DNA from 4 places in the Blautia segnis genome. Region 2 is predicted to be linked to each of the others. Evidence: riboswitches for the same ligand, from Rfam matches in the RefSeq annotation. Region 2 holds a riboswitch; each other region holds the start of a gene.
The links. Region 2 has a riboswitch for cobalamin ahead of H8S54_RS14240 (sirohydrochlorin cobaltochelatase). Riboswitches for the same ligand answer to the same signal wherever they lie in the genome.
Positions count from the first base shown of each region.

Region 1: it holds a riboswitch for cobalamin, as region 2 does, so the genes downstream of both, H8S54_RS03745 (class I SAM-dependent methyltransferase) here and H8S54_RS14240 (sirohydrochlorin cobaltochelatase) in region 2, are expected to answer to the same signal.
Region 3: it holds a riboswitch for cobalamin, as region 2 does, so the genes downstream of both, nikB (nickel ABC transporter permease) here and H8S54_RS14240 (sirohydrochlorin cobaltochelatase) in region 2, are expected to answer to the same signal.
Region 4: it holds a riboswitch for cobalamin, as region 2 does, so the genes downstream of both, H8S54_RS01230 (cysteine-rich small domain-containing protein) here and H8S54_RS14240 (sirohydrochlorin cobaltochelatase) in region 2, are expected to answer to the same signal.

Region 1 covers NZ_JACOOT010000009.1:68,759-76,707, reverse strand. Annotated here, with positions in the region: gene H8S54_RS03760 (aromatic acid exporter family protein) at 1-468, shown strand, start outside; gene H8S54_RS03755 (cysteine hydrolase family protein) at 770-1,285, shown strand; gene H8S54_RS03750 (AAA-like domain-containing protein) at 1,356-2,939, shown strand; cobalamin riboswitch at 3,026-3,218, shown strand; gene H8S54_RS03745 (class I SAM-dependent methyltransferase) at 3,325-4,053, shown strand; gene nikB (nickel ABC transporter permease) at 4,058-5,005, shown strand; gene H8S54_RS03735 (ABC transporter permease) at 4,995-5,816, shown strand; gene H8S54_RS03730 (ABC transporter substrate-binding protein) at 5,903-7,432, shown strand; gene H8S54_RS03725 (ABC transporter ATP-binding protein) at 7,435-7,949, shown strand, end outside.
Region 2 covers NZ_JACOOT010000033.1:99,300-107,248, reverse strand. Annotated here, with positions in the region: gene H8S54_RS14250 (alanine/glycine:cation symporter family protein) at 1-47, shown strand, start outside; gene H8S54_RS14245 (hypothetical protein) at 166-753, opposite strand; gene H8S54_RS14240 (sirohydrochlorin cobaltochelatase) at 805-2,094, opposite strand; cobalamin riboswitch at 2,351-2,526, opposite strand; gene H8S54_RS14235 (metal-sensing transcriptional repressor) at 2,810-3,190, shown strand; gene H8S54_RS14230 (heavy metal translocating P-type ATPase) at 3,438-5,981, shown strand; gene H8S54_RS14225 (glucose-6-phosphate isomerase) at 6,270-7,853, shown strand; gene eutJ (ethanolamine utilization protein EutJ) at 7,947-7,949, opposite strand, start outside.
Region 3 covers NZ_JACOOT010000003.1:195,888-203,836, reverse strand. Annotated here, with positions in the region: gene H8S54_RS01675 (ABC transporter substrate-binding protein) at 1-344, opposite strand, end outside; gene nikC (nickel transporter permease) at 362-1,186, opposite strand; gene nikB (nickel ABC transporter permease) at 1,188-2,126, opposite strand; cobalamin riboswitch at 2,302-2,501, opposite strand; gene H8S54_RS18510 (hypothetical protein) at 2,627-2,812, opposite strand; gene H8S54_RS01660 (YczE/YyaS/YitT family protein) at 2,809-3,216, opposite strand; gene H8S54_RS01655 (MarR family winged helix-turn-helix transcriptional regulator) at 3,209-3,637, opposite strand; gene H8S54_RS01650 (urease accessory protein UreD) at 3,816-4,640, opposite strand; gene ureG (urease accessory protein UreG) at 4,645-5,253, opposite strand; gene H8S54_RS01640 (urease accessory protein UreF) at 5,274-5,966, opposite strand; gene H8S54_RS01635 (urease accessory protein UreE) at 6,002-6,478, opposite strand; gene H8S54_RS01630 (AmiS/UreI family transporter) at 6,511-7,017, opposite strand; gene ureB (urease subunit beta) at 7,034-7,949, opposite strand, start outside.
Region 4 covers NZ_JACOOT010000003.1:103,582-111,530, forward strand. Annotated here, with positions in the region: gene H8S54_RS01220 (N-acetylmuramoyl-L-alanine amidase family protein) at 1-1,066, shown strand, start outside; gene H8S54_RS01225 (C40 family peptidase) at 1,358-2,743, shown strand; cobalamin riboswitch at 3,004-3,191, shown strand; gene H8S54_RS01230 (cysteine-rich small domain-containing protein) at 3,536-3,841, shown strand; gene H8S54_RS01235 (phosphatase) at 3,953-4,666, opposite strand; gene H8S54_RS01240 (BMC domain-containing protein) at 4,997-5,374, shown strand; gene H8S54_RS01245 (EutP/PduV family microcompartment system protein) at 5,381-5,929, shown strand; gene H8S54_RS01250 (class II aldolase/adducin family protein) at 6,165-7,037, shown strand; gene H8S54_RS01255 (aldehyde dehydrogenase family protein) at 7,113-7,949, shown strand, end outside.

The sequences.
Region 1 (7,949 bases), on a different contig from region 2:
CTGGACAGAGCTGAAGTGAAAAACAAGTGGCAGCTTACGCCGCTGAAAAACTTCAAATCGCCCCGTCTGACAGAACGTATGTGGCGTACAGCTCTGGTAGTGTTGATTACTTCTGTTATTTATGAATATCCTTTGGGAGGGCGAAATCCCTGTTTTGCACTGATCGGTGCAGTGTACGGGGTGGGAAGCCAGTTTGAGGAGGGCTTCCACAATGGAATTAACCGGGTGATCGGAACTCTTGTAGGCGGTCTTCTGGTAATTCCCTTTCATAGGCTGTATACCAGTCAGCCTTTTGGAATACCTGACTGGATATGGCTTGTAACAGGGCTTTGTCTTGTACTCTGGTGCAATTTTGCACTGGGTGCAGATTCTGCAATTCAGCCTGGAATCGTCATTTATTTCGTTGTTATGTTTACAGTCGGAAAAGAAAGGGTTTTTCTATACACAATCGCAAGAACCGTACCATGAGGGAAAAAGAACGTGAAAACTTTGGTACGGATGATGATAAAAATTTCTCCGCTATCGTTTCAAAAATAAAAGATAAACACCTCTAACGTATTGATTAAAGGGTAAGATGAAAAAGGAAAGCAGTCGGCAGGTCACAACCCTATACAGGGCCTGGCGGCTGTTTTTTGTGTCCCGTAGAAGCGGCTTTCTTGTATAAGGGTATGTACGAAATTCGGATAAGGTGATATAGTAAGAAAAAGTATGTTTTCGAAAAAATTATGATGAATTTATCAGGGCGTGAAAAACACAAAGGGGGAACAGCATGGATATTTTAGTTGTGATCGATATGCAGAATGATTTTATAGACGGGGCGCTTGGCACGCCAGAGGCGGAAGCAATTGTGCCCAATGTGGTAGACAGAGTGAAGAATTTTAATGGACTTGTTCTGGCTACAAGGGATACACATGGCGGAGATTACCTGCAGACCCAGGAGGGCAGAAAGCTCCCGGTGGAGCATTGCATCCGGGGAACCTATGGCTGGGAAATCCGCGAGGAGATCGCGGAACTTCTGGAGTCCGGTCCCATTGACAAGCCTACTTTCGGCAGTGAAACTCTTGGAAAAGTTCTGAAGGAGTTCAATAAATCAGAAGCCATCGACAGCATTACACTGGTGGGACTTTGCACCGACATCTGCGTCATCTCCAATGCCATGCTGCTCAAAGCATTTCTTCCAGAGGTGCCGATTATTGTAGATTCCCTCTGCTGCGCAGGAGTAACCCCGGAAAGCCACGAGAGAGCACTGGAAGCCATGAAGGCCTGCCAGATCGAGGTAATTTAATTGGCGGATTGCGGACAGGAATAAAATTGGGTATACTTTTTTATAAATGACAGATGGAGGAGGTGTTTGTATGAAGAAAAGGTTTTGCACTACAGGAACATGTATTCCGGAAAAGAATTATATGGTAGATATCAGTGGCAGAATTGACCGGATTATCAGTGAATACATTGAAAACGGGCAGTATTTTACCATAAATCGTGCAAGACAATATGGAAAAACAACCACACTCTATTTGCTTGAAAAAAGATTAAGGGAGAATTATATTGTATTGAGTCTGAGCTTTGAATCTGCGGATGAATATTTTCAGTCACTTTCCAGTCTGGCAGAAGGTCTTATGCTGGATATAGGCGATTGTTTGAAAGAACAAAATGCGGATGAGAAAATAGTAGAAGAATGGTATCAGCCTATTTTGGAAAAATTTCCCTTGCGCTCGTTGGGAGCAAAGATCAGTTCCCTGTGTAAAGCGTGCGGTCAGCCAGTGATCCTTATGATCGATGAGGTGGACAAAAGCTCAGATAATCAGATCTTTTTATCATTTCTTGGGCTTCTTCGCGAAAAGTATCTTCGTATGCAGCAGGGAAAAGATCAGACTTTCCAGTCGGTTGTTTTGGCAGGCGTATATGATATAAAGACTTTGAAGGTGAAAATACATCCTGAAGAAGAGTCAAAATATAACAGTCCATGGAATATTGCAGTAGATTTTGATATAAGTATGGACTTTTCCATCCAGGATATTAGAGCTATGCTGCTGGAATATGAGAGTGATTTTAAAACTGGAATGGATATAGAGCAGGTAAGTGAATTTTTGTACAATTATACTTCCGGTTATCCATATCTGGTGTCACGGCTTTGTCAGCTAGTGGATGAAAGAGTTTCGGGAAGTGAGCTTTTTCCTACTAAGAAGGAAGGCTGGAGTAAGGATGGGCTTCTTACGGCGGTGAAGATGCTGTTGGGAGAAAAGAACACACTATTTGACGATATGGTGAAAAAGCTGTCAGATTATCCGAAATTGAAGGAAATGCTCCAAAGTATTTTGTTTGGCGGAGTAAGTTTCCCATTTAAGATTGAAAATCCATTAGTTAATCTGGGAGTGACTTTTGGATTTTTAAAAGATAGGAATGGGCTTACTGCAGTATCCAATCGAATTTTTGAAACACAATTATATGATTTGTTTTTGGCGGAAATGGCGATTAACAGTGAATTGTATAAGGATGCCGGGATAGAACGTAATCGATTTATTGTGTCCGGAATGCTTCAGATGGATCTGGTGATGGAAAAATTTTGTGAGCATTATGAAGAAATATATGCAGAAAACGATCAAAAATTTATAGAGGAAAATGGAAGAAAACTTTTCTTACTTTATTTAAAACCTATTATAAATGGAACGGGAAATTATTATATTGAGGCCAGAACCAGGGATAGCAGAAGGACGGATGTAATCGTTGATTATAAGGGAAAACGCTTTATAATTGAATTGAAAATCTGGAGGGGAAACGAATATAATACCCGTGGAGAGCAGCAGCTTTTTGAATATTTGGAATTTTATAAGATGGAAAAAGGATATTTGCTGAGCTTTAATTTTAATAAGTCTAAAAAGACCGGAATCCGGGAAATCAGTTATGAGGGGAAACGAATTTTGGAAGTGGTTGTTTAGTAAAATAATCGCGGATTCTGCCAATTTCATTGACAAATGCAAAATATTATATTAAACTCAGTTTGCATGATTTTAGTATAAAAATTTAATAAAGAAACCATTTTGGTGCCTGCCACGTTTTTGTAAAACGCGGCGGAGTAAACGGGAAACAGGTGAGAATCCTGTGCTATGCCGTAGCTGTAACAGTCGAGTATGCTTTTATATCCACTGAGTAATCGGGAAGGGAAAGCAGTATGATGACGCTGGAGCCAGAATACCGGCCGGAATGAAGAACTTTTGCTGCGAGTCACAGTATAGAGGTTGCGTGTAATAGAAATATTATGCCGTTAAGCCGCTGTGTCTTCAGCGGCTTTTATTATTGAAAAAACAGAGAGGACAAAGGTAAATGGCTGAATTACTGAAGGATATTCAGACATACTGGGACATGAGAGCTGGCGGATTTTCTGATGCCAGTATGGAAGAGCGAAAGACAGAACCGGGAAAGCACTGGGAAAATATTTTCCGCAATTCTCTGGAAGAAGGGTGCACGGTACTGGACGATGGCTGCGGTGCCGGATTTTTTACCACCTTGTTAGCGTCTATGGGATATCAGGTAACTGCCGTGGACTACAGCCCCAAAATGCTGGAAGAAGTCAGAAAAAATCTGGATGCGGAAAATCTGAAGGCGGATCTTAAGCAGATGGATGTACAGAATCTGGAATTTCCGGACAACAGCTTCGATGCAGTGGTGTCAAGAAATGTATTCTGGAATCTGGAGCATGCGGATAAAGCCTATGAGGAAGTAAGCCGGGTTCTGAAAAAAGGCGGAATTCTGATTCTGGAAGATGGAAATTACTACCGCCATTATTTCAGCGAGAAATATGAAAAGATGTACCAGGAATTTCAGAAGCTGTACGGTGACGAAGAGGATCAGGGCTGTCACGCACGCCATAACAAAGAAAATGTAGATTTCCATATTATGGAAGAAATTGCGAAAAAACTGCCCATGAGCCAGGTTGACCGCCCGGCATGGGATTTTGGTAAACTGGTAGACCTGGGATTTCGCAAAATACAGGTAGAAGTTTCTGGCAGTCCGCTGCCAATGAGCTTTTGCATTGTAGCACAGAAAGGCTGAAAAAGTGAAAAAAGAAATTTGTAAGCGACTAGTTTCACTTGTAATTATCCTGTTTGGACTTTCCATTATGACCTTTGGACTTACATATATTCTGCCATCCAATCCGGCAGAGCAGCTGGCGGAATCCATGGGTGCTGGTCATGACAGAGAAGTAATTGCAAAGATTGAAGAAAAATATGGATTAAACAAATCCTTCGGCGAACAGTATATAAGCTGGCTGAAGGGAGCTTTACACGGTGATTTCGGAATGTCGGTAAAGTATGCACAGCCGGTCTCCCAGGTGCTTGGAAGAAAGCTTCCCAATACCATTAAGCTGGCAGTTGCTTCTTTTATTCTGATGCTTCTGATTTCTTTTCCGCTGGGAATTTTATCAGCAGTGTATAAGGATAAGGCAGCAGATTATATTATCCGGTTTATGTCCTTCCTTGGAATTTCACTGCCAAGCTTCTGGGGCGGTATGATGCTGATCTATCTGCTGGCAGTCAATCTGCACTGGCTTCCGGTTGGCGGATCAGATTCCTTCAAAAGCCTGATCATGCCAGCCATCACCTTATCATTAAGCATGAGCGCATATTATATAAGGCGAATCCGGGCGGTAATGGTAGAGCAGATGAACGAAGAATACATCAATGGCTGTCAGGCCAGAGGCGTGGGAAGATTCCGCACCATCTTTTTCCATGTGCTTCCCAACTCCTTGCTTACAGTAGTAACCATGCTGGGAATGTCCTTCGGCGGCCTGCTTGGAGGAACCATGATCGTGGAAACGGTTTTCAGCTGGAATGGAATTGGAAGTGCGGCTGTGGCTGCTATTTCCGGAAGAGATTATCAGCTGATCCAGGGATATGTTATGTGGATGGGATGCATTTACGTTCTGGTAAATCTTTTGGTGGACATTTCATATCAGTGGCTTGATCCAAGAATCAGGAGAGGAGCCGTACAGCATGAAGAGTAAGAAAAAAATATGGATCCGTTTTGGAATTTCGGCAGCATTTGCAGTGATTTTCCTATTGTTTGCGTTGTTTGCCGGGAAATTTGCTCCATACGATCCTCTTGAAACACACTATACCGATTTATTGAAAGCACCTTGCAAACAGTATCTTCTGGGAACAGACCAGATGGGAAGAGATATTTTTTCTAGAATCCTCTATGGAGGAAAAACTTCTCTTCTGATTGCCTTTGCAGTGACTGCGATTATTTCAGTTGTGGGAATTCTGGTGGGAACAGCAGCCGGTTTCTGGGGCGGCGCGTTTGATGCAGTGTTGATGCGTCTTTCCGATATGCTCATGGCTTTTCCAGGATCAATTTTCACAATTGCACTGGTTAGCTTCCTGGGAACAGGACTTCCCAATCTGATCCTTGCAATGACCCTCACTGGATGGACTTATTACGCGAGAATCAGCCGTTCCCTGGTTCTTTCCATAAAGAACAATACCTACATAGAACAGGCCAGACTGGGCGGAGCCAACAATTTCCGCATTATGACAGGCTACATTATCCCAAATGTTATGCCTTCCCTTCTGGTAAATATCACCCAGGATATTGGAAGCAAGCTTCTGACGATTGCAGGACTTTCCCTGTTAGGACTTGGCTCCCAGCCGCCTACGCCGGAATGGGGCTACATGCTTTCAGAAGGAAAAGATTATATGTATTCAGCGCCCTGGATGCTTATGGCACCGGGAATGGTAATTTTGATAAATGTTATTATATTCAACTTATTGGGAGACTGTATTCAGGATCTGATGAATCCCAAAGGAAAAAAATAATGATGTTTACTTTCCGCCCCAGAGGTTGGAAGGATGAACATAGATAAAGTAAACATGCACATAACAACAGGAGGAGAAAAAACAAAATGAAAAAACGGTTAATGTCTTTATTATTTGCAGGAGTTATGGCTTGCAGCGTAATGGGAAGCGGTGTTACAACATTTGCTGCTGACAACGACAGCCACATCAATCTGGCACTTTTCACTTACATTGAAGGTATGGATCCGGCAACAGACTGGTGCGGATGGAACCTTACCCGCTGCGGTGTTGGTGAGACACTTGTAACTGTAAACGAGAACATGGAGATTGTTGGACAGTTAGCAGATGAGTGGGAGCAGACAGATGACACAACCTATCGTTTCCATATTCGCCAGGGCGTAAAATTCAGCAATGGTACAGAGTTAACACCTGAAATCGTAAAAGATTCCATTCAGAGATCTATCGACAACAACTCCCGTGGAGGAGACCTTAAAATCGCAAGCATCGATGTTGACGGAGAATATGTAGTATTTACAACTGACGGAGAGTACAGCGCATTTGTAGCACAGCTTACAGAGCCTATGACTGTTATCGTTGACACCACTGCTGACACCAGCAACTATGACACAATGCCGATCTGCACAGGTCCGTACGCAGTATCTGAGTATGTATCTGAGGAGAAAATCGAGCTTGTTGCAAACGAGAATTACTGGGACGGAGCACCGGAGATCAAGAGCATCACTGTAAAGAATATCGGAAGCGATACAAAGGCAGATGCAATGCTTTCCGGAGATATCGACCTTGCACAGGGACCGGATGCTACTTCCCTCAGCCGTGTTGAGAACAATGATGATATCAACATCGTAAAAGTAACCGGTACCAGAGAGAACGACTTCGAGTTAAACTGCCGCGAAGGAAATCCTCTTTCCGATAAGAACCTTCGTCTTGCATTATCCTATGCAGTAGACCGTGACGTTGTTGCACAGGTTGCAGGAAACGGATATTCTTCTCCAATCGGAACTGCATTCCCGCCGTCTGTTGGTTATGATTCTGACAAAGTAACTGCACAGACCTATGACCTTGATAAAGCAAAAGAGTGCCTTGAGGCAGCTGGATACAGCGATACAGACGGAGATGGAATCGTAGATAAGGACGGAGAGAATCTTTCCCTTACAATTTCTATTTCCAACGGTTCCTCCACTGCAGTCAGCGAGACTCTGCAGGATATGTGGAAACAGATCGGTGTAGACGTTCAGATCGAGATGCTTGAGAACGTAAGCGACAAGCGTGCAGCTGGTGATTTTGATATGCTGGTATCCCCGAACTGGCAGACTGTAAATGCTGGTGACGGACAGAAATATCTGATGAACCGCTGGTCTGATGGCGGAAGCGACAACTACAGCGGATATCACAGCGATGAGTTCCAGGCAGTTCTGGACAAGCTGGATGCTGCATTTACCCAGGAAGACCGTGTAAGCGCATTCGTAGAAGCACAGCAAGTTCTTGCTGATGACGCTCCGGCAATCTGGATGTATGCAAATGAGAATGTAACTCTGGTAAACAGCAAAATCGAGAATGTAACTGTATTCCCGATTGACTATTATCTTGTAACAAATAAGTGGACACTTGCTGAATAATTATGGATATTCTGAACATTGAGAACTGTACGATCAGCTACCAGGGGCAAAAGGCCGCTGTAGACGATGTTTCCCTTTCCATCGGAGAGAAGGAGATTGTCAGCATTGTAGGTGAAAGCGGCAGCGGAAAAACAACTTTAATTCGCGCGATTCTGGGAATCCTGCCTCCTGGAGGCAAGGTAACAGACGGAAAGATTTTATTTCAGGGAAAAAACATTCTGGAATTGGATGAACGCTCCCTACAGAAAATCCGTGGAACGGAAATTGCAATGATTTTCCAGGATGTTGGAGCTTCCCTGGATCCTATCCGTATCGTGGATTCTCAGTATCGGGAGTCAATTCTGGTTCATCGCAAAATGCCGAAGGAGGAGTGCCGCGGACTGGAGAAAAAGATGCTGACAAAGATGCATCTGACAGATCCGGAACGTGTGCTTAGCTCTTATCCCTTTGAGCTTTCTGGCGGAATGAAGCAGCGCGTGGGAATTGCCATGTCAATGACTGCAAGGCCCAAGCTGCT
Region 2 (7,949 bases):
TAAGACTGACAAAGGAATACTTTGCAGGAGAGGGAAAAGAAAATTAAAACAGATATATAAAAAGACAGGCTTCCCGGAATCAATATCATTTAACAGAAATGATATTGCCCGGGGCCTGTCTTTTTATAAGAAATATTGTAAGGGTTTACTTGTTAGCTGTGAAAATCAGTTTTTGGAATCCTCTGCTTCTTTTGCTTCAGCATCTGCTGTCTCGCTGTCATCCTCACCGATCACTACTGCGTTTTTCTCTTCCTCAGTCTGCTCTTTTGCATCTTTTACGCTGACCTTATGATCATACCATTTACCCTTTTTGCCAAGGATGGCAAGGTCAAACTCTTCGTCCAGCTTCTCAACCGGAACATTGAAGCCGTAAACCTCCTCTGACATTCCGTCACTGTAGGTAACAGTATCTGTAGTAGGCTGGATCAGTTCAGCTCCATCCTTCTGTGCGTCCTCAGCTGTTCCAAGGAAAAGATTTACGATATTCTTGGAGACAAGTGTAATATGAACGGTCATTTTGCCATCCTTCACTGTAAGAACTGCTCTTCCATTGCATGCCTCATTTACATGGAACATGCCGCTGTCTGTGTCAAACTCCACACCGTATACGCCGTCTTCAAGCTCAGCTTCTGCGGCGTCCTCTGCTTTGGCAGCTTCTGTCTGTGCCGCTTCAGCCCAAACAGGCGCAACGCTTCCTGCTGTCATGGTGGAAATACTTACTGCTGATAATAAAATGACTAATGAACGTTTCATAATAACTTTTCTCCTTACTTTTTGATGAATTAAAGATAAAACATCAACAGATTATTTTGCAATAGAATCAATTGCTGCCTGAATATGCTCTACATAAAGCTGCTCAACTGCATCAATTCTTCCAAGTCCTTCGATCTGGCAATCGATCTCATCGAAATCTCCGGAAGCCTCGAACATGCTCTTCCAGGAATCCTCATCATCACCAGCCATATCGTTGTTTGCATGGTCACCTGCAACAACCATAAGCGGACGAAGAACAACCTTCTTGAAGCCTGCATCTTTTACTTTGTCGATTACAACATCGCAAGCGGTATCTTCCGGCTCACCCTCTACAGTACCGATGAATGCGTTTGTAAATCCAAGCTTCTCCATCTGTGTCTGCATCTGGTTGTATGTAACATTTGCTGTGTGAGAGGTTCCGTGTCCCATGAATACGAATGCGGTTCCATCCTCAGCAGCAGCTTCCATGCTGTCATATCCTGCGCTCTTTACAGCTGCATCTGTAACTGCCTGTGCAACAGCAGCCTTGTCTTCGTTGATAGCAGTAGCGTCTGATCCAACCTCACCAAGCATTGGCTCAGCGATTGCTACAGACTCAAATTTATCTTTGTACTCATCGATCGCTTCTACCATCTCATCGTACTCTGCACCGTGCATAAGGTGTGTAGGCTGAACAACCAGATTCTTAACACCGTTTGCTACTGCACGGTCAAGTGCCTGCTGCATGTTGTCGATGTGCTCATCATCTCTTGCCTGTACATGGTTGATGATAATCTGAGCGGTAAATGCTCTTCTTACAGCCCAGTCCGGGAAAGCTTCTGCAAGAGCATCCTCGATTCCCTTGATATCCTCAACACGGCTGTCGTTGAAGGAAGTACCAAAGCTTACCACAAGAAGCTCGTTCTCACCGATCTCATCCTGGTTACGAGGATCATCCTTGGAAGCATCTCCTGTATCGCGTCCGAAATATTCCGGGCTTGCTTCTTCTCCCTCTACCAGCTCTTTCTGAGCGTCTGTCAGAGCATCCCATGCTTCCTTAGCTTCCTTGCACTGTGCATCTGTGTCGTCTGTTCTCTCCTGAACATAGATTGCATCGATAAGTGCTGCAACTTTATCAGCTGCCTCCTGATCTGCGTCAGATGCCTCTGCATCGTCTGCTGCCTCAGTGTCATCTGCTGCCTCAGCGTCATCTGCTGCTTCTGCATCGTCTGCGTCATCTGCTGCTTCGTCAGTTGTCTCCTCTGTTGCTTCCTCTGCAAATGCAACAGTTCCTGTTGCTGCAGTCATGCTTGCTGCCATGGATGCTGCAAGAAGCAGTGCTAATAAAGATTTTCTTTTCATTTCTTTTTCCTCTTTTTTCCTGTATTTCCGGATTGAATTATGTATAAGGACACGGCCCGGCAGGGCTTTTTCTACGGCAGGAAGCTTCTGTGATTCCTGCTTTGTAAAAAAGCAGCTGCAAACTCTGCAGCTGCACTTTCCTCATAAACACATTTCCTCCAAACAGGATTACAATGATATGAGTATCAAAATATCTTTTGACACTGGTATCATTCCTATATATTGCTATGAGAATAAGGTTCTGTGTACCGCAGATCCACAATTCTACGCCAAGGCAGTTCTCCTGACTTCGTTCAACACTGCTTCCCCTTCCCGGTTACCCAGTGGGCTCTGAAGCAGCTCCCTTACACAGTGACGGCATCGTTCCGGATTCTCACCGGATTCTCTTTTATGCATCATGTTCATGATGCGACCTTTGCGTTATATCATTATACATATTCGACTCGGATATCTAATAGATACCATAATTTTATGTATTTTTTATGAATGTATTATGGATATTTTATGAATATACAATCTATATCAATGGACTTTCAGACAGATATATTTTAACCTGCTGTAACTCCACAATGAAACAAAAAAAGCCCTTGACAAATACCCTCAGGGGGTATATATTAAGTGCATAAGCAAGATACCCCCAAAGGGTATTTGAAAGTTAAAACGCCGGTTCGCAGTTTCCGGCCAATCATTTGTTTAATAAGAAAGGAGCCTGCCTATGACAGCTGATCATAAATCCGAAACCTGCTGCAGCCACACTGCAGCCGATACTGAACCCCTTTCCAGCCAGGAACCTGCACAGAAGGTCTGTTCCTGCTGCGCCAAGCACACCTTGCGTTCCGAAGCGGAGCGAAGAAAGCTGGTCAACCGTCTGAAGCGTATTGAAGGCCAGATCCGGGGCATTATAGGAATGCTGGAGAACGATGCCTACTGCAATGACATCCTGATCCAGTCCGCCGCTGTAAATGCCGCTGTGAATGCTTTTAATAAAGAGCTTCTTGCCAACCATATCCGAACCTGCGTGGCAAGAGATATCCGGGAGGGTAAGGATGAGACCATTGATGAGCTTGTTGCAACACTACAGAAGCTTATGAAATAAATGCGGATATCAGGGTCCCAAGTTCAAAAGCCGTTCATGCTTGCATGATAAGGCTTTTGAACTTGGGACCCGCCGAACATGAGGAAGTAGCGATTTACGCAGTAAATCAGCGAATTCCGAATGTTCGAGAATTGCGGGAACAGCTTTGCTGCGGAGCAATTCGCAGATATCAAGTTAGAGTCAAAAGGTCAAACAGCCGTTCATGCTTGCATGATAAGGCGCATCCCGTATAAGGAGGAATTTTATTATGGAACAATACAATGTCACCGGCATGAGCTGTGCAGCCTGCAGTGCCCGTGTGGAAAAAGCAGTCAGCAAGGTTCCGGGAGTTACAGCCTGCTCAGTGAGCCTGCTTACCAATTCCATGGGCGTTAAAGGCACCGCCACAGCCTCAGCCATTATTTCAGCTGTAGAGCAAGCCGGGTACGGCTGCTCTTCTAAGAGTCAATCCAGTCAGAAGGAATCTCTTTCCGATGCGGAGAAGGCCCTGGAGGATCACGAAACCCCAATCCTGAAGAAGCGTCTCATCGCATCTGTAGGATTTCTTCTGGTCTTGATGTACTTCTCCATGGGACACATGATGTGGGGCTGGCCGCTGCCTGCATGGTTTGACGGCAACCACGTAGCCATGGGACTTGTTCAGCTGCTTCTGGCCGGAATCATCATGGTAATCAATCAGAAGTTTTTCATCAGCGGCTTTAAGAGCCTGTGGCACCGCTCTCCCAACATGGACACCCTGGTAGCACTTGGCTCCATGGCATCCTTTGTGTGGAGCGTCTATGCACTGTTTGCCATGACTCGTGCACAGGTAGACGGTAATTCTGAGCTTGTAATGCACTACATGATGGAGTTTTACTTTGAATCCGCTGCCATGATCCTGACCCTGATCACAGTGGGAAAAATGCTGGAAGCTCGCTCCAAGGGCAAGACAACCGACGCCCTGAAGGGTCTAATGAACCTTGCTCCCAAGACTGCCGTTGTCATCCGAAATGGCCAGGAAATCACCGTTCCCATTGACCAGGTGGTAAAAGGCGATGTGTTTGTTGTACGTCCCGGCGAAAGCATTCCCGTTGACGGCGTGATCCTGGAAGGCTCCAGTGCAGTAAACGAGGCCGCCCTTACAGGAGAAAGCATCCCGGTAGATAAAGCAGCAGGAGACCGGATTTCTGCTGCCACTGTAAACCAGTCCGGTTTCATCAAATGTAAGGCAACCCGCGTAGGGGAAGATACTACCCTCTCCCAGATCATCAAAATGGTCAGCGACGCAGCGGCCACCAAGGCTCCTATTGCCAAAATCGCAGACCGGGTTTCCGGTGTTTTCGTACCTGCTGTTATCACCATTTCCATTATCACCACCATGATCTGGCTGCTTACCGGACATGAATTTGGCTACGCTCTTGCAAGAGGAATCTCCGTGCTTGTGATCAGCTGCCCCTGTGCCCTTGGCCTTGCCACCCCGGTTGCCATTATGGTTGGAAACGGAATGGGTGCCAAAAACGGCATTCTTTTCAAAACTGCTGTTTCTCTTGAGGAGGCTGGAAAGATCCAGATTGTTGCCCTTGACAAAACCGGAACCATCACAAGCGGACAGCCTGAGGTGACGGACATTCTCCCAGCAGAAGGCATCACCGAAAAGGAGCTTCTCACCCTTGCCTATGCTCTTGAGAAAAAAAGCGAGCATCCTCTTGCAAAGGCCGTTCTTGAAAAAGCCTTTGCACTTGGCCTTACTGCCCCGGAGGTTACAGATTTCCAGGCCCTTACCGGAAACGGACTTTCTGCCGCACTTGGTTCTGATAAGCTGATTGGCGGAAGCATGAAATACATCAGCACACTGGTTCCAGTCTCCAAAGCTCTTATGTCTCAGGCAGAAAAGCTTGCTGAGGCGGGCAAAACTCCCCTGCTTTTTGCCCGTAATAACCAGCTTCTTGGAATCATTGCTGTAGCAGACGTAATCAAGCCAGACAGCCCACAGTCTGTAAAAGAGCTTCAGAGCATGGGCATTCATGTGGTTATGCTTACCGGAGACAATGAGCGCACTGCCAGGGCGATCGGTGCACAGGCAGGGGTAGATCAGGTAATCGCAGGGGTTCTTCCTGATGGAAAAGAAAGCGTGATCCGCTCCCTGAAGGAAAAAGGCAAGGTTGCCATGGTTGGGGACGGAATCAATGACGCTCCGGCACTTACCCGTGCTGACATTGGTATTGCCATCGGTGCAGGTACCGATGTGGCTATTGATGCAGCGGATGTGGTTCTTATGAAGAGCCAGCTTTCCGATGTGCCAGCAGCCATCCGTCTTAGCCGTGCCACCCTTCGGAATATCCATGAAAACCTTTTCTGGGCATTCTTCTACAACGTAATCGGCATTCCACTGGCAGCCGGCGTATGGATCCCCATCTTCGGCTGGACCCTGAACCCAATGTTCGGTGCCGCTGCCATGAGCCTTTCCAGCTTCTGCGTGGTAACCAATGCCCTGCGACTGAATCTGTTTAAGGTTCATAATGTAAGCAGCAATATTAATAATCATACTGTAAGCAACAATATTAATAATACAAGCAAAAAGGAGAACACTACTATGATCAAAGTAACAGTTAACGTAACAGGAATGATGTGCGGACATTGCGAGGCACACGTAAACAAAGCCGTTGAGGCTGCATTTGGCGTACAAAATGTTGTTTCCTCCCATGAGGCAGGAACCACAGTCTTCACAGCTCCGGAAAAAGTAGATGAAGCTAAGCTTCGCCAGGTAATCACAGATGCAGGATATGAAGTAACCGGAATTACACAGGAGTAAGCTTCCTATTTCTTATTTAAACTGCAGCACTCTCCCGGGAAATGATTGTTTCCCGGGAGAGCTTTTATTTGCCGGTACATCTTACAGAAAGCCTTTTTCAAACACGCTTTAATGTTCTTTTTTTCATATTTCTCATCAATTTTCCCGGAACAATGTTATTTTTTCACGAATCTTAAACCATGGATTGAAATTCCTGTTTTTTTTCAGTATAATAAAGCCGATATGGGTTTCGCCATGAGACTCTGACGAGACAACGTTGTCTCAACCATTTAAAGGAGGAATTATATTATGGCAACATGGAAAAATCTTGACACACTGGCTTCTTTTGACAAGCTTTGCAGTCTTAAGAATCATGTGGACATTGCAGCTGCTCTGTCCGGTGAAGAGGGTGGCAAGCGTGTAGCTGATTATAGTACACCAATGGCAGCTGGGCTGAATTACAACTATGCAGCCAAGGAAGTAGACGAGACTGTTTTATCCGCTCTTGCACAGCTTGCTGACGAGGCACAGCTGATTGACAAATTTGAGGAATTATATAATGGAGCTGTGATTAATACAGGTGAGAACCGTATGGTCCTTCATCACCTGGCACGCAGACAGCTGGGCAATCCGGTTGTTGTAGATGGTGTAGACAAGCGTGAATTCTACGTTGCACAGCAGAAGAAGGCTGCTGATTTTGCAAACAAGGTTCATGCCGGTGAGATCACAAACGAGGCTAGGGAGAAGTTCACCACTGTTGTTCAGATCGGTATCGGCGGAAGTGACCTTGGTCCTCGTGCTCTTTACATTGCACTTGAGAACTGGGCTAAGGCAAACAACACATTCAAGATGGAAGCCAGATTCATCAGCAACGTAGATCCTGATGATGCAGCTGCTGTTCTTGCTTCTGTTGACCTTGCACATTCCTTATTTATCGTTGTATCCAAATCCGGTACAACTCTTGAGACTCTGACTAACGAAGCATTTGTTAAGGATGCCCTGACTAAGGCAGGTCTGAATCCTTCCAAGCATATGCTTGCAGTTACAAGCGAGACCTCTCCTCTTGCAAAGAGTGAGGATTACCTTACCGCAATCTTTATGGATGATTACATCGGCGGACGTTACTCTTCTGTTTCAGCCGTAGGCGGTGCAATCCTTTCCCTTGCATTCGGACCGGAGGTATTTGCACAGCTTCTGGACGGTGCTGCAGCTGAGGATCAGCTTGCAACTAACCGTGACCTTATGAAGAACCCGGATATGCTGGACGCTCTGATCGGCATCTACGAGAGAAATGTTCAGGGATATCCTTCCACAGCTGTTCTTCCATATTCACAGGCATTAAGCCGTTTCCCTGCACATCTTCAGCAGTGTGATATGGAGTCCAATGGTAAAACCGTAAACCGCTTCAGTGAGCCGGTAAACTATGTAACCGGCCCAGTTATCTTCGGTGAGCCAGGAACCAACGGACAGCATTCCTTCTATCAGCTGCTCCACCAGGGCTCTGATATCATTCCGCTTCAGTTCATCGGCTTTAAGAAGAGCCAGCTTGGAGTAGATGTTGACATTGAGAACAGCACCAGCCAGCAGAAGCTTTGCGCCAATGTTGCTGCTCAGATCATTGCATTTGCCTGCGGCAAAGAAGATGAGAACCTGAATAAGAACTTCAAGGGCAAACGTCCATCCAGCATTATCATCGGTGATGAGCTTACACCTGCCTCCCTTGGTGCTCTTCTTGCTCACTTTGAGAATAAGATCATGTTCCAGGGCTTTGTATGGAACCTGAACAGCTTTGACCAGGAGGGTGTTCAGCTTGGTAAGGTTCTCGCTAAGCGTGTCCTTGCGCATAATACAGATGGTGCCCTTAAGGTATTCAGTGATCTGTTGAATATTTAATAGTCATAGAGTTAGAGTTTTTGGAAATGACAAGAAAAGGATTGATCAGTTTTTTGACTGACCAATCCTTTTTTACAATAGCCTGCTGCTCCTTTA
Region 3 (7,949 bases), on a different contig from region 2:
GCTTTTACAAGCTCTGGTGTCATATCGTTGCCATTTGAGAATTTAACGCCCTCACGAATGGTAAATGTCCATGTTTTTCCATCTTCACTGTTGGTCCACTCTGTTGCAAGACATGGTACCATGTTTCCTTCCTCGTCAAACTTGGTAAGTCCCTGTCCAACACCGTAACGGGAAATTACCCAGCTGAAATACTGCTCTGTTGGTTCCAGTGTATCAGCAAAGCTTGTTACACCGATTGTCATGGTATTTCCATCTGCAAATACGAAAGTAGCCGGGATCATTGCCATTGCCATAAGTCCTGCCAGTGCTGCTGCACATACTTTTTTTGCGATTCTGTTTTTCATATACTTTTTCTCCTTTATCAGTCCTGTCTCGGATCCAGAATATCTCGGATACTGTCACCAAGCATGTTAAAAATGATTACTACGATTACGATGGCGATACCCGGTGCGATCATCAGCCACGGTGCTTTTGCCATATAAGTTCTTCCTTCGTTCAGCATCAGTCCCCACTCCGGTGTCGGTGCTACTGCTCCGAATCCCAGGAAGGAAAGAGATGCAAGTTCCAGCATCATGGTACCCATATCTGCCGCTGCTGTTACTGTCATAGTCGTCAGCATGTTGGGGAGGATATGCTTCCACAAAATTTTGAATGTACTGGTGCCGTTTACCACAGCCGCTTCCACATACAGATTACGTTTTACTTTCAGGACCATACTTCTTGCCAGACGGGCATATTTTGTCCAGCTTACGGCTGTGATGGCGATGACTCCGTTTCTAAGGCTTGGGCCAAGCATACCTGCGATTGCGATTGCCAGGATCATTCCAGGGAAAGAGATCATCATATCTGCGATTCGCATGATCACCTGATCGATCCAGCCGCCGAAGTATCCTGCAATAATTCCAAGCAGTGTACCTACAACAAAAATAGTTGCTACCAGGATCAGGGTGGATACCAGAGAGGTTCTGGTACCATAGATCACACGGGAAAGAATGTCTCGTCCCAGTTTGTCAGCGCCAAGGGGATATTCTGCACATGGGGCTTTCAGAGAATCCACCATCACTGCATCCAGCGGATCCTTTGGTGCGATCCAGGGAGCAAAAACAGCTACGCCTACAACCGCAAGCGCCAGAATAAAGAATACGGTAAACTGTTTATGAGCTAAGAAAAAATTCTGCTTTTTCACTTTACTTAACCTCCTTTATTCTCGGATCCAGATAAGTATAGGAAAGGTCAACGATAATGTTGATCACCATATACATAATCGCGATCATCAGTACATAGGCCTGCACCATCGGATAGTCACGACAGGCGATTGCCTTGATCGCCATGCTTCCCATTCCAGGCCAGTTGTAGATGATCTCAACAACTGCAGTTCCACCAAGCAGGGAGCCAAGGGAAAGACCAAGAAGGGTAACGATTGGGAGCATTGCATTTGGGAGCACATGTCTCCAGAGGATCACGCTTTCCTTGATTCCTCTCATTCTTGCTCCGATAACATAGTCCTGTCTTAATTCCTCCAGCACTGCGTTTCGCACCTGTCTGGTGTATTTCGCAGACATGGAAAGAGCCAGGGTTACGGAGGGCAGGATCATGGTCTTGAAATCGGTAGTACCTCCGGCTACGTTGACCCAGCGAAGCTGTACTCCGAAGATGCTAAGAAGGATCAGACCGATCCAGAAGCTTGGAATGGATACCCCGAAGAAGGTAATTCCGCGGATGAGATAATCCGGCCACTTATTCTGATACACCGCGGAGAGGATTCCGCATGGTATGGAGAATAAAATCATCAAAAGAAGGGCAAACAGTGACATCTGAAGGGTTGGCCAGAAGCATTTCATCAGTTTTTCAGTTACGGGAACTTTAAATGCATAGGATGTTCCCATGTCTCCGGTCAGAACTCCTTTTACCCAGGAGCCGTACTGTACCAGAAACGGTCGGTCAAGGCCCAGTTCATGTCTTGTCTGTTCCAGAAGTTCCGGTGTAGGCAGGTTGCCACACTCTGTCAGCATGATTTCTGCCGGGTCACCAGGAGAAAGATAAGTAAGTCCGAATGTAAAGAAACTTACACCGATCAGAACAATCAGAATCTGCAGAAGCCTTTTTCCAATTTGTTTTTTTGACATTTTCTCTCCTTCCTACATGTTGGAGGTTTTTCGCCGGATCTGATTCAGTTTTCGCAAAAAAAGGCAGGGGGAATGATACGCTTTCGAAAAAAAGCGCAGAAAAAAACAACACCCGCAGAAATTACGGATGTCATTGCACACAAAAAAACCATGCTTCCTATCTACCGTAAGAATCATATCAAATCATTTATAAGCAGGTCTCCTGACTTAAGATCCTCGCTCCAGAACCCCTTCCCAGACTGACAACTGTCCATCCAGTGAGATTATGTTCTGCAGCTCCCTATCACAGTGACGGGATCGTACCGGAATTACACCGATTTCCCTTTTAATCCATGTGCAGACATTTGCACAGGAACTTACAAAGGCTGGTTCAAAACCAACAAATGTTATCTAATTTTCCTTATAAGAATAGCTTATATTGGGAATCTTGTCCAGAAAAATTTTTTCACAGATTGTATTTTTTTGAAAACAAAGGGGAATCAATCGTTCCCCCCAAATTGTCAGTTCAATGCTTCCTCAACGCATTCTTCAATATCGTCAATAATAAATTTCCGCATAAATTCCAGATGTTTTCCAAATAATCTTGCAATAAAGCCTACCAGCAGAGCTGCGATAATGGTACCTTCACGGACACCGTTTAATTTTCCCCAGAAAATAAAGAAAAGAATTCCTGCGATCACGGTCATGGAAGAATCAAATATGATCTTTGTGGTTCCAGATATACGCCAAATCCAAGCACGATGCAGCCTGCCAGAAGGGCAGCCAGCTTCATTGCATAATTTCCGGGATTTACCCAGAAAAACAGATACATAGTAAGGTCAATAAAATATCCAAAGGCAATGGATACCGGAATCTGCAGAATGTTTTCTATCTTAAAATTCTTTCTCAGAATCAGGATCTGCAGCAAGATCAGAAGAATACTGAAGATGATGGTGAAATTTCCAAGTGTGGGCGGAAATTTAAGACTTAGCACATAAGGAATGGATGAAATTGGAGAGGTTCCAAGGCTTGCTTTTGTCACAAGACTGACTCCAAGCGCATTGATAAACAATCCAATCAGAAACAACAGATATCTTTTTAACTTATTCATTTCTTTCCCCCTGTAAATTCGCATAGATTTTTCCATATACAGCCAAAAACTGCTGGAATTCTTCGGCAGAAACACCGGACAATGCCTTTTCTTCTATTTTGGCAAAAGCCTGGGACACCAGCTGCTGTTTCTTCTTTCCCTCTTCTGTCATAAAGATATGGAAGCTGCGTCTGTTGCCGTTTAAAATCCGACGCTCGATCAGCCCTTTCTCTTCCATCTTATTTAAAATAGTGGTAAGAGATCCAGCTTCCAAAAAGCAGGCTTTTGCGATTTCTTTCTGATTGCTGCCGTCATGGTCTTTCAAATAGTCAAGTATCTTGGGCTGCCCGATGGTAAGTCCGGTATCCTTAAGCTGTTCCAGCAAAGCTTTCTGGACAAGCATCTGGTTGGCCATAATCAGGTAGTGTAAGGTATCATCCATGGTTGGTTTCCTTTCTTCCGAATAGTTATAATTCAAATATTTTGAACTATAACTATCTTAGATCAGGATGTCAAGGGAAAACTGACAGCGATAAATTTTTCTTTTTGAGGGGAGCTAGAAAAAAACAACAGGGACAAAGTTTTGGATCTTGTCAGAAAACTCAGTCCCTGTTGGTTCGTTAATGAATTGCTTCATATAATTTCTTTATTTTGTCGGCCAGCTGCTGGAGAGTTTGGGCACGATGGGCGAAGATTCGAAGGACCAGGTCGCCGGTTGTCAGACGGGTAACTCCGCCGTCCGTGTCCGGTTCTTCGTCAAGAAGCTGCCAGATTTTTTCCTGTAATTCCAGATTGATTTCTTTATCTGTGCTGTCCTGTCCAGTATATATTTCTGAAAGAAAAAGATTGGCCATATGAGTGTATCCTTCGTACATTCCAATGCCTTCCATAGGCATTTTTTCCGGTTCGTAGCAGGTATTGTCCTGGTAGATCAGCTTTTCCCCTCTGTAAATCCGCACCCTGGAGGAAAATCTCCGATACTGAAAGCGCTCTTCATGAGCGTTTCTGCCGCAGGAAATCACTTCCAGCAAAAACAGCCGGGAGGTTTTATCCTCCAGACAAATGGTCATAGTGCTGTCAAATGCAGATCCAGAAAAGGGGATCACAGGCTGGGGATAATAGTACAGGATTGCATTTTGCTCCACCTGGATTTCAATGGTACGAAAAGCAGATCCCTCGTCCATTTTATGGATTTTCTCAAAGGACTGGGACAAAACTTCCAGGTTCGCCCCTTCCTTCACATGATAGGAAAATTCCTGGGAATCCCCTGCCATAATTCCCGCAGACGCACAAAGGGGCATGATCTGAATACCGTCGTTTTCTTTCTCAAAGGGCACCATGATCTTGTACGGGGCGGTAAAGGATAAATCTTCCAGAATGGTTTTGCCGTCCCTGACTGCGGCACATGCCTGAATACGGGAAATTTTTCCGAATTTATTATCCATACCTTTACATTCCTTCTAACAGTACGTTCTTTTTGATCCACTCCACTACCTTATCCACATTTTCATCTCCGCGGATGTTGGTGAACTGGAAAGGTCTGTCACCGCGCATTTTTCTGGAGTCTCGTTCCATAACTTCCAGGCTTGCACCAACGTAGGGGGCAAGGTCAATTTTGTTGATCACAAGAAGGTCGGAACGGGTAATTCCAGGGCCGCCTTTTCTCGGAATCTTATCCCCTTCTGCCACGTCGATGACAAAAATGGTAGCATCCACCAGCTCCGGGCTGAAGGTTGCAGATAAGTTGTCTCCGCCGCTTTCTATGAAAAGAAGTTCAATGTCCGGAAAGCGTTCCATCATCTCATCCACTGCCTCAAGGTTCATGGATGCATCCTCACGGATCGCAGTATGGGGACAGCCGCCTGTCTCCACGCCAATGATGCGCTCCACTGGAAGAACGCTGTTTTTGGCAAGGAACTGGGCGTCCTCCTTTGTATAAATATCGTTTGTGATCACACCAATGCTGTAGTCCTTTGCCATCTTTCTTGACAAAGCCTCAATAAGTGCTGTTTTTCCGGAACCAACAGGTCCCGCAACTCCGATTTTTACATATGACATCTCGATTTCCTCTTTTCTTCTTATGACATGTATAGCCTGGAATACAGTTTTTCGTGCTGGATTCCCCTGATATCAAAACCTGGTGCGGAAAGACACAAATCTTCTTTGCTTTTATGCATCACATCTTCCAGAATCTCGCCAAATTCCTTATAACAACCGCTTAAAAGCTGCTGTCCCGCGGTCTGGCTTAAGGGGATCGTCTTCACGCAATTAGTTACCATTGCAGAGGTCTGTGCATACAGATAATGGGCCAGAGCCTCCCCAATGGAAATCTCCATCTGGGCACAGAAAACGCCGTAAATGCAGCAGTGATTCACCGCTTTTCCCTTTCTCGCGTCCAGATATTCCCGGAAAATTCCCGTTTCGCTGATGGAAAGTCCCAGCTTTTCTATGGTTTTGGCAAAACGGGAGCCCATCTTTCTTGCAGCCTCTCTTTGCTCCATGGGAATCCTGGAGGCTTCCAGAATTTCTTCCAGTTCCAGAAGCTCTGACAGGTCATTTTCCCTGGCGGCTTCATAGGCAAGTCTGGCTCCCAGAAGTTCTGTATATGCAAGATTCCATTTTATTTTATGGGTAATATATTCTCTCGCCGTGTCTGCATCATGGACAATTCCCCGCTGAATATAGGTTTCCAGTCCCTGGGAATGAGAGTAGCCTCCGATGGGAAACAGGGCGTCATTTACCTGCAAAAGATAAAACTGTTTTTCTGACATAAAGAACCTCCATAACTGCAGTTTTTTTACTTGTTTTAGTGATGATGGTTGTGGATGCTTGCAGAAATCCGCTTGTCAAAATCAAGCTTTCGCACCTCTTTTTCGGCCTTAACACCGTGGATTTTCTGGAGCATCACAAGCATTGGCTCATTATAAATGGTAATAAAAGTATCGTCCTCTCCCCAGAAAAGAGGCGCATGCCGGTTGCCGATCTCATAGCATACCTTGGCTGCCATTTTCTCATGTCCAGGGGTGAAGGACACGCGGATCACTTCGCATGGCGGGGTATTTACGGCAATTATTTTTTTATCATCTGCGTAGATCACATCATCCTGATACAGTCCCCGGGAAAGAATGGAATCATCCATGCGGATGCCAACCTCCGTCCCTTTGTCCGTTGTTTTTTTATGTATTTTCTTAAAAGCTTCGTGCCATTCGATGTCTACATATTCCACTGTTTTTCCTTCTATATCAAAATCATGAAGCTTTCCCAAAACCTGCTCACAAAGCATTTTTTCTGACCTCCAACTTGCAGTTTTTCTTTTTACCAAATCTGAAGCAGCATCATAACACCGGGGATCCAGGCTGTTACAACGCCCTCAAAGACCTGAAGATATGGAACAAATTTTCCCAGCTTTTTCCCGCAGATATCCTCCACAAACGCAGTTCCCCACAGAATTGCCCACAGATACCAGATTCCTGCCCAGCGGATATCTGCTGTGATTCCAAGTGCAGTACTTCCGGTAAAGCCTTCGATGGTTCCGAAGATCACGGCATTGACTGCCACGAAGGTAGAAAACCATGCAAAAGGAATGGGATCTGCTTTTAAAAACTTGCTTAATGCAACAAAAAGATAGGTAAAGCAGAACAATAATCCGGTTCCTGCTGCGTAATAATTTCCCTGTACCAGGTTCACAAAGTTAATAAAAAGGGAAAGTCCTCCGGTGAAAATATTCATGATGGCAGTGGATTTTCCATCTACATGATATAAGGTACACATACCATTGTTGATCAGTACGATTCCTACAAACAAAAGGCAAACACCTAACATAAAATCTCTCCTCTTCTTAAAACAGGCTGTAAAGCTGAGTCAGCGGAAGCTTCTCGGCTGGTTTGGAAGTGATCTCTTCCCCGTCAACAGTTACCTTATAGGTCTCCGGATCAACTGTTAATTCCGGTGTTCTGTCGTTGAATACCATGTCCTTTTTGCTGATATTTCTGCAGCCCTTTACAGGCACTACAGTCTTTTCCAGACCATATTTTTCTTTTACATTTTCATCCATGGCAGCCTGGGATACAAAGGTCAGGCATGCTTCGTTTTTTGCTTTTCCGTGGGCTGCGAACATTGGCTGATAGCATACCGGCTGGGTAGTCGGAATGGAAGCATTTGCATCTCCCATCTTGGAGGCAATGATCATGCCGCCTTTGATGATCATGTCCGGTTTTGCCCCGAAAAATGCAGGATTCCACAGAACCAGGTCTGCGAATTTTCCGGTTTCCACAGAGCCTACATACTGGGAAATACCGTGGGTGATGGCCGGGTTGATGGTATATTTGGAGATGTAGCGTTTTACACGGAAGTTGTCGTTATCATGGCCTGCATCTTCCGGAAGTGCGCCTCTTTCATCTTTCATTTTGCTTGCAGTCTGCCAGGTACGTGTGATGACCTCGCCTACACGTCCCATTGCCTGAGAGTCGGAGCTCATCATGCTGAAAATTCCCATGTCGTGAAGAACATCCTCTGCAGCAATAGTCTCCGGTCGGATTCGGGAATCAGCAAATGCCACATCTTCCGGAATTCTTTTGTCCAGATGATGGCAAACCATCAGCATGTCCAGATGCTCATCCAGGGTGTTTACAGTGTATGGCATTGTGGGGTTCGTGGAGGATGGAAGCACATTTGGCGCTGCTGCCGCGCGGATGATGTCCGGTGCATGGCCGCCGCCTGCTCCTTCTGTATGATAGGTATGGATGGTTCTTCCG
Region 4 (7,949 bases), on a different contig from region 2:
TGTAAAGGATAGCAAGGGAAATACCCGTTATTTTACTAAGACAGGAATCATGGCTACAGGATGGCTTACCAGTTCTTCCGGAGCGAAACGATATTTCCAGGCTAATGGAGTTATGGCGAAAGGCTTTAAGAAGCTCAATAACGTTACATACTATTTCTATAAAGGCTCTGGAGTGATGGCTACAGGCTGGGTAAACAATACAAGCAAGGGTACCAAGTATTACTTTAACAAGTCAACAGGCGCAATGTATACAGGGGTACAGACCGTTGACGGCAAGAAATATGAGTTCTCAAGCTCCGGTATCTGCCTGGGTGAGAAGAAGGACGACCCATCACCAAGTGGAAATACAGGAAGCAAGACCATTAAGAATTACCTTGCAGGTGCGCTGAAACCGGTTGGAAAAGCTCTTTATGTCTGGGGCGGCGGCTGGAATGATTCTACCAGAAAGGGCCTTAGCTCCACTATGACAGACTGGTATAACAAGTGGCTTTCTAATCCATCCGGATATGATTATAACAATTATCGTGATCTCTCTGTTTCCAACAGGGCGAAAGGATTTGACTGTTCCGGCTTTGTGGGCTGGTCCGCTTATCAGGTAATGCAGACCAAGTCTGGTGTTGGTTCCGGATATACAGTAGTGTCTGGTGAAATTGGAAGTTATTATAAGAGCCTTGGATGGGGAACTGTTCTGAATCAGGCAGCTTTGTCAAAGGCAGGCTGGACACTGAAACCAGGTGATATTGGTTACAACTCTGGTCATACCTGGATCGTAATCGGTCAGTGCAGTGACAAGAGTGTTGTAATCGTTCACTCTACTCCTCAGGCTGGTGTTCAGATTTCCGGAACAACTACACCGACTGGAAATTATTCCAGCCAGGCAGTGGCTCTTGCAAAGAAATATATGGCAATGTATTCCGGATACAACAAATTCAATTATCATACATCCAGCGGAAACTATATCCGTAATGGTAATTATCTGAGATGGAACAGCAGTACTCTTTCTGATCCGGACGGATATTTAAACAAGACAGCTGATCAGATTCTTTATGATCTTTTTGGCAAATAATTTCACAGTGATTTACACTGGAGGAAATCAGTTTGAAACTGGTTTCCTCCTTTTTGAGTATTACGAATTACAAAAATCAATTTACGGTTGTGGGATTTTGCTTATAAGAACGCTGTATTTCTGGCAAATGAAATACGAATATATTACGAAATGTTACAGAAATTTAAAATTTATTGCATTTTAGGGTTGAAATGTTTGCGGAGCTGTGTTAATATGTAGCAAGATTGATTGAAATATTGCAAACATATTACAAATTTAGATATTTAGATTAAAAAATGAGGGTGACGAAACATGAAGAAAAGAATTGTATGTCTGACACTGGCAATTTTAATGTGCGGCTCACAGGCAGTAAGCGTAATGGCTGACCGCGAGAGCGACTTAAGAGAAGAGCAGGCTTGGACAAGCCAGCAGCTGGATGCTACATATGCACGTATGAATGCTCTCTGGGAGCAGAAACAGCAGCTTGAGAGCCAGATTGATTCCCTGAATTCCGATCTTGTTAATGTCATGGTTTCCATTCAGACTCTTGAGAATGATATTGCTTCCAAGGAAGCGGAAATTGAGAAAACCCAGGGCGACCTGACTAAGGCACAGAACGCCAAGGATAAACAGTACAGCTCCATGAAGAAACGTATCCAGTATCTTTATGAAAAAGGCGGAAACAATGCATGGTTCCAGATGATGCTCAACGCAGACAACCTTGCAGATCTTCTTACCAGGGCAGAGTACACACAGCAGATGTATGAGCAGGACAGAGAGAGCCTTCAGAAGTATGCGAGAACCATTGAAGAGGTTCAGAAGTTAGAAGATCAGTACGAGCAGGAGAAAGCTGATTTCGAGACAATGAAACAGGAGTATGAGGCACAGCAGTCCAATCTTCAGTATCAGCTGGATGTAACCCGTGCAAACAGTGCTGACTGCGAGAATGAGATCGCATACGCGCAGCAGCAGGCTACCGAGTATGCAAACCTTCTTGCAGAGCAGCAGGCTGAGATCGAGCAGCTTGAGGCAGAGCGTATTGCAGCTGAGGAAGAGGCAAGACGTCAGGCAGAGGCAGAAGCAGCTGCTGCAGCAGCTGCCGCACAGGAAGCAGAAGAGTCACAGAGTGATGAAAGCTATGATGACTACAGTGAAGATGATAGTGAGGACTACAGCGACAGTTCAGATACAGATGTTCAGTATGACGAGGATGGAGACGTTGTAAGCGGAAGCTCTGATTCTTCTTCTGATTATGAATATGATGAGTATGGAAACGTAATCGACAGCGATAATACAGTAGATTATGACAGCTACTCTGAAAGTTCTTCCAGCAGCTCATCCAGCAGTTCTTCCGGCTCAGGATCTTCTGTAGTGAACTATGCAACACAGTTTGTTGGAAATCCATATGTATGGGGCGGAACAAGTCTGACAAATGGTGCTGACTGCTCTGGGTTCGTACAGAGCGTATATGCAAACTTCGGCGTCAGCCTTCCGAGAACTTCCTATGAGCAGCAGAATGCAGGAACTGAAGTTTCCTATGCAGATGCACAGCCAGGAGATCTGATCTGCTACGGCGGTCATGTCGCAATCTACATGGGAAATGGACAGATTGTACACGCGTCCAACTCCAGAGACGGAATCAAGATCAGCGACAATGCTGCATACAGAACCATTACATCTGTAAGACGTCTTGTGTAATTGCAGCATAGGCCTGAATAAATACAGTACCTGCATCGGCGGGCATATTTAATGAAAGAATTTGAATCCCTCCCGGATCCTCGCTATGGAATCCGGGAGGTTTTTTGATGGTGGGATTGTTTTGGACTTTATGGTGAAAACTTGAGGGTGTCCGAAACAGAGTATAAAAGCGGAATTTGCTTTCCATAATTTTGATAAATAAATAACAGATTACGGGTTGACAAATACTTAGGCAGGTGGTACTATGATGTCAGTATAATTCCATATTGAACATATTAAGTGCTGGTAGCTATTAGCTGGCAGAAAGAGGGAATCAGGTGAGAAACCTGAGCGATCCGGTCACTGTAACAGAGGAGCAAGTCTCAGAGTCCATTGTGCGTATGCATGAGAAGGAGAGATGATGCGATGATTCTGGAGCCAGGAAACCTGCTTAGTATGGCGAGGTTAAACTTCCGATGAAAGTGTAACAACCAGTTTTAGGGAATCCGCAGCCCTGGAATGTTGTCCGCTTTTGTGAGTGGACATTTTTTATGGAATATCGCCTGTTCAGATGAATTATACAGATTAAATGGCAGGCGATACTACTTTGGATGAAACCGTTCCCTCCGCGTATATATGAACGGGTCATATTCTACCCCGGAGTAGCATCGCTCCCTCTTAAATATCTGCGAGAATTTTGAAGCCGCGTAAGCGGTTATTTTTTTATTTAATTGAAAATGATATAGAAGATTTCTACTATAAAAATCCTGCGGAAAAGGAATTTGTTAGGGCAGATGAGAAAGGAGCAGGAAAATGGAAAAAAATTATTGGGAAGGCAAGGAATATTCCTACTTCAGTCATAAGAACTGCGAATTTTTTCCCTGTCATAAAGGCGCAGATCCGGAGGATTTCAACTGCCTGTTCTGCTATTGTCCCCTCTATGCATTAGGGGATAAATGCGGCGGGAATTTCCACTACAACGAAAAAGGCTTCAAGGACTGCACTAACTGCCAGCTTCCCCACAAACGGAAAAATTATGGCTATGTCACCGGGAAGTATCAGGAACTGGCTGATTTGATGAAGAAGGCACGTGAAAATCAGGACGTAAAAGAAAAGTAAAACAAAAAGTTTCCCTACCCACAAATTGGGTGCAGGGAAACTTTTTATTTTGCAGATAAAATTAGCAGGAGCGGTATTTACTAACAAGTCGTTTTCTTGAACAATCACACACTACCGCATACTGAGAATCATCTTCAGCTTCGGAATCTGGTTATTCAGGATCAGTCCCTCCGGGAACATAGCCTGATGGACAAAATCTGCCGCATAAGTGAAATCCCCAATATGCTCTGCCCCATGACTGTCGCTGGACAGTACAATTGGAACCAGATATTTGCGGCAGCATCTTAAAATTTCCGCACAGTTGCTGCGGGTATCTCCGCGATAGCCATAAGGCGCAAGAGAAGCCTCATTCATCTCCAGAAGAACCCCATTTTCTCCGGCTGCCTTTACAACTGCATCATAATCTACCGGATACTGGGTATTATCAATATGCCCCAGAATCTTTACCATAGGATTTTTCATCACATTAAGAAAGGCTTTGGTGTTTTCCTCTTTGCTGGCTGGATGGAAATTCTGGGCGTGTATGCTGGCAATAGAATAGTCCAGCTTCTCAAGCAGCTCCTGCTCCAGGTCAACCTTGCCGTTCACATCCAAAATATTCAGTTCAATCCCATATAATAATTCCACATTAAAACGCTTCCGCGGCGAATAAGTAAGACTACGGAAATAAGACGCGGTTCCTGCTGCAAGAGTAGCTGGCCCGTGGTCTGTAATGCCAAGAAGCTTTAACCCTTTGCGTGAAGCTGACTTAGCCATGTCGCTGATGGTGCAGTTTGTTCCGTGCCCGCTTGCGATAGAGTGGGTATGCATATCGGAAAGATACATAAAAAATCATCTCCTGTTAAGAAGTCTGTGCATTCGGAAAGTTTAAAAAGCTGTGAATGCCTGTACTGTTTTCAGTATGACAGAGCAGAAAAAGACTGTCAACTGTAAAATAAGAAAAAATTGGAAAAACAAATAAAAACAACACACAAACACAAGAAAAACCACATATATATGTAGGAAAAGTGTTGCTTTTTGTTGACAGTCAAAACACCGGATAGTATAATTACGGTAGAAAAACAGCAAAAGATTTTGTATATATATTAAACTTTCAGGTATGGGAATGCTGTATGCTGACGGCAGGATCAGCCAAAGTTTCAGACAGGAGGAAAAATGGGATATACAGATAACATGTCTCCGGAAATGAAGCAGCGCATTGTGCAGGAGCTTGTACCAGGCAAGCAGATTTCCCTGGCACATATCATTGCCAATCCGGATAAGATTCTTTACACCAAATTAGGACTTGACCCGTCTCTGGATTATTCAAGGGCAGCCATTGGAATTATGACTGTCAGCCCTGCAGAGACAGCCATTATTATGGCAGACATTGCCATGAAGTCATCCGGCATTGAGCTGGGCTTTGTAGACCGCTTCAGCGGAAGCTTGATCATCACAGGCACTGTATCTGAGGTGGAAGCTTCCACAAGCGCCATTCTGGACTATGTGGGAAACAAGCTGGGCTTTACCTTATGCCCGATCACAAGGACCTGATATAATATGAAGAAACTGGTTCTCATCGGCCGCAGCGAAGCTGGCAAAACAACCCTGACCCAGGCTTTGCGCGGAGAAAAAATACACTATCACAAAACACAATATGTAAATAATTTTGATGTAATCGTAGACACGCCAGGAGAGTATGCCCAGACCCAAGGGCTTGGACACGCCCTGGCGTTGTATACATATGAATCCGATGTTGTGGGACTTCTGGTATCAGCTATCGAGCCGTACTGCCTGTTTCCCCCATGCATCACCTGCATGGCCAACCGCGAGGTGATCGGCATTGTCACCAAGATCCATAATCCCCAGGCCAATGTGAAGCTGGCAACCTCCTGGCTGCAGCTGGCCGGCTGCAAAAAGATCTTTTATGTGGATTCCAAGCAGCAGGAAGGCATCCCGGAAATCCTGGAATATCTCCGGGAAGAGGGAGATGTAATGCCCTGGGAAGAGGCTCCTGGAAAGCCAAAGGCGGACCTGGATGAGCCTGAGGATACTTCTGAAGAACCATCCGGGAAAAGCACAGAAGAAAGCAAAGAAAACAAACCTTGAGAATGTGGGAAAAATATCAAAACCACGTAAAACAACATAGCAATTCTCCAAAGATTCCACACAAAACAACATAAAACAACGGAAAAACCTTGACTTATGATGTGGAATGGTGTAAACTTACAACATAACCATAAAAGTAACAGGCTGACTATGTCCAGCCATGATAAGTTACCCGGTGCGGTACTATAAAATACATAATCCACCGCACCTGAATGTGCTTAAGGAGGAAAAAAGCATGGTAAACGAATACGAAATCAAAAAACAGATTTGCGACATCGGAAGAAGAATCTATAACCGCAACATGGTCGCAGCAAATGATGGCAACATCTCTGTAAAGCTTAACGACAATGAGTTCCTTTGCACACCTACTGGTGTATCCAAAGGCTTCATGACTCCAGAGTTCATCTGTAAAGTTGATGCAAAAGGAAATGTTATCCAGGCTAACCCAGGATTCAAACCATCATCTGAGATCAAGATGCATATGAGAGTATATGAGAAGAGACCGGATGTAGGATCTGTTGTACATGCTCATCCAATTTATGCAACATCCTTCGCTATCGCAGGAATCCCGCTTACACAGCCGATCATGCCAGAGGCAGTTATCGCTCTTGGATGCGTTCCGATCGCTGAGTACGGTACACCTTCTACAATGGAGATTCCGGATAACCTTGAGAAATACCTTCCATACTTCGATGCAGTTCTTCTTGAGAACCACGGAGCTCTTACATGGAGCACAGATCTGAACGCTGCATACATGAAGATGGAATCCGTAGAGTTCTACGCACAGCTTCTGTATCAGAGCAAACTTCTTGGCGGCCCGAAGGAATTCGATAAAGAGAACATCAAGAAACTTTATGAGATCCGTCGTAAATTCGGTATGCCTGGAAAACATCCTGCAAACCTCTGTCAGAACAAAGACGGCCTGAACTGCCACAACTGCGGCGGCGCTTGCCACAACGAGGACTACAAACAGTTCCCAGGATATCAGTATGATTTCGTTGGCGGAAGCGATGCTCCGACAGCAGACACAGCTAACAACGCTAATGCAGATGCAGAGTTAGTAGCTAAGATCACAAAACAGGTTATGGCACAGTTAGGCCTGAAATAATCTGAAAAATAAGAAATGCGGCTGCCCGGAGTGGTACCAGGCGGCTGCGTGAAACCTTTAAGGAGGAACAATCTCATGCCAATTAGCGAGAGCATGGTACAGGACATTGTACAGGAAGTTATGGCGAAAATGCAGATTGCAGAAGCTCCGGCCGGTAAACATGGAATTTTCAAAGATATGAACGAGGCTATCGAGGCAGCGAAAGCTTCCCAGAAAATCGTTCGGAAAATGTCCTTGGACCAGAGAGAAAAAATTATTACCTGCATTCGTAGAAAAACAAAAGAAAATGCAGAAATCCTTGCACGTATGGGTGTTGATGAGACCGGAATGGGAAATGTTGGGGACAAGATCCTCAAACATCATCTGGTAGCAGATAAGACACCAGGTACAGAAGATCTCAGCACTACAGCATGGTCAGGCGACAGAGGACTTACTCTGATCGAGATGGGACCATTCGGTGTGATCGGAGCAATCACTCCATGTACCAACCCAAGTGAGACCATTCTGTGTAATACGATCGGCATGCTGGCAGGCGGAAATACAGTTGTATTCAACCCGCATCCGGCAGCAATCAAGACCTCTATTTATGCGATCAACCTTCTGAACGAGGCTTCCCTGGAAGCCGGCGGACCGGACAATATCGCAGTAACAGTAGAGAAACCTACATTAGAGACAAGCAATATTATGATGAAACATAAAGATATCCCGCTGATCGCAGCAACAGGCGGCCCTGGCGTAGTTACCGCAGTTCTTTCCTCTGGAAAACGTGGAATCGGCGCCGGCGCAGGAAACCCACCTGCAGTTGTAGATGAGACAGCTGACATCAGAAAAGCTGCTCAGGATATTGTAAACGGCTGTACATTCGATAACAACCTTCCTTGTATCGCAGAGAAGGAGATCGTTGCAGTTGCT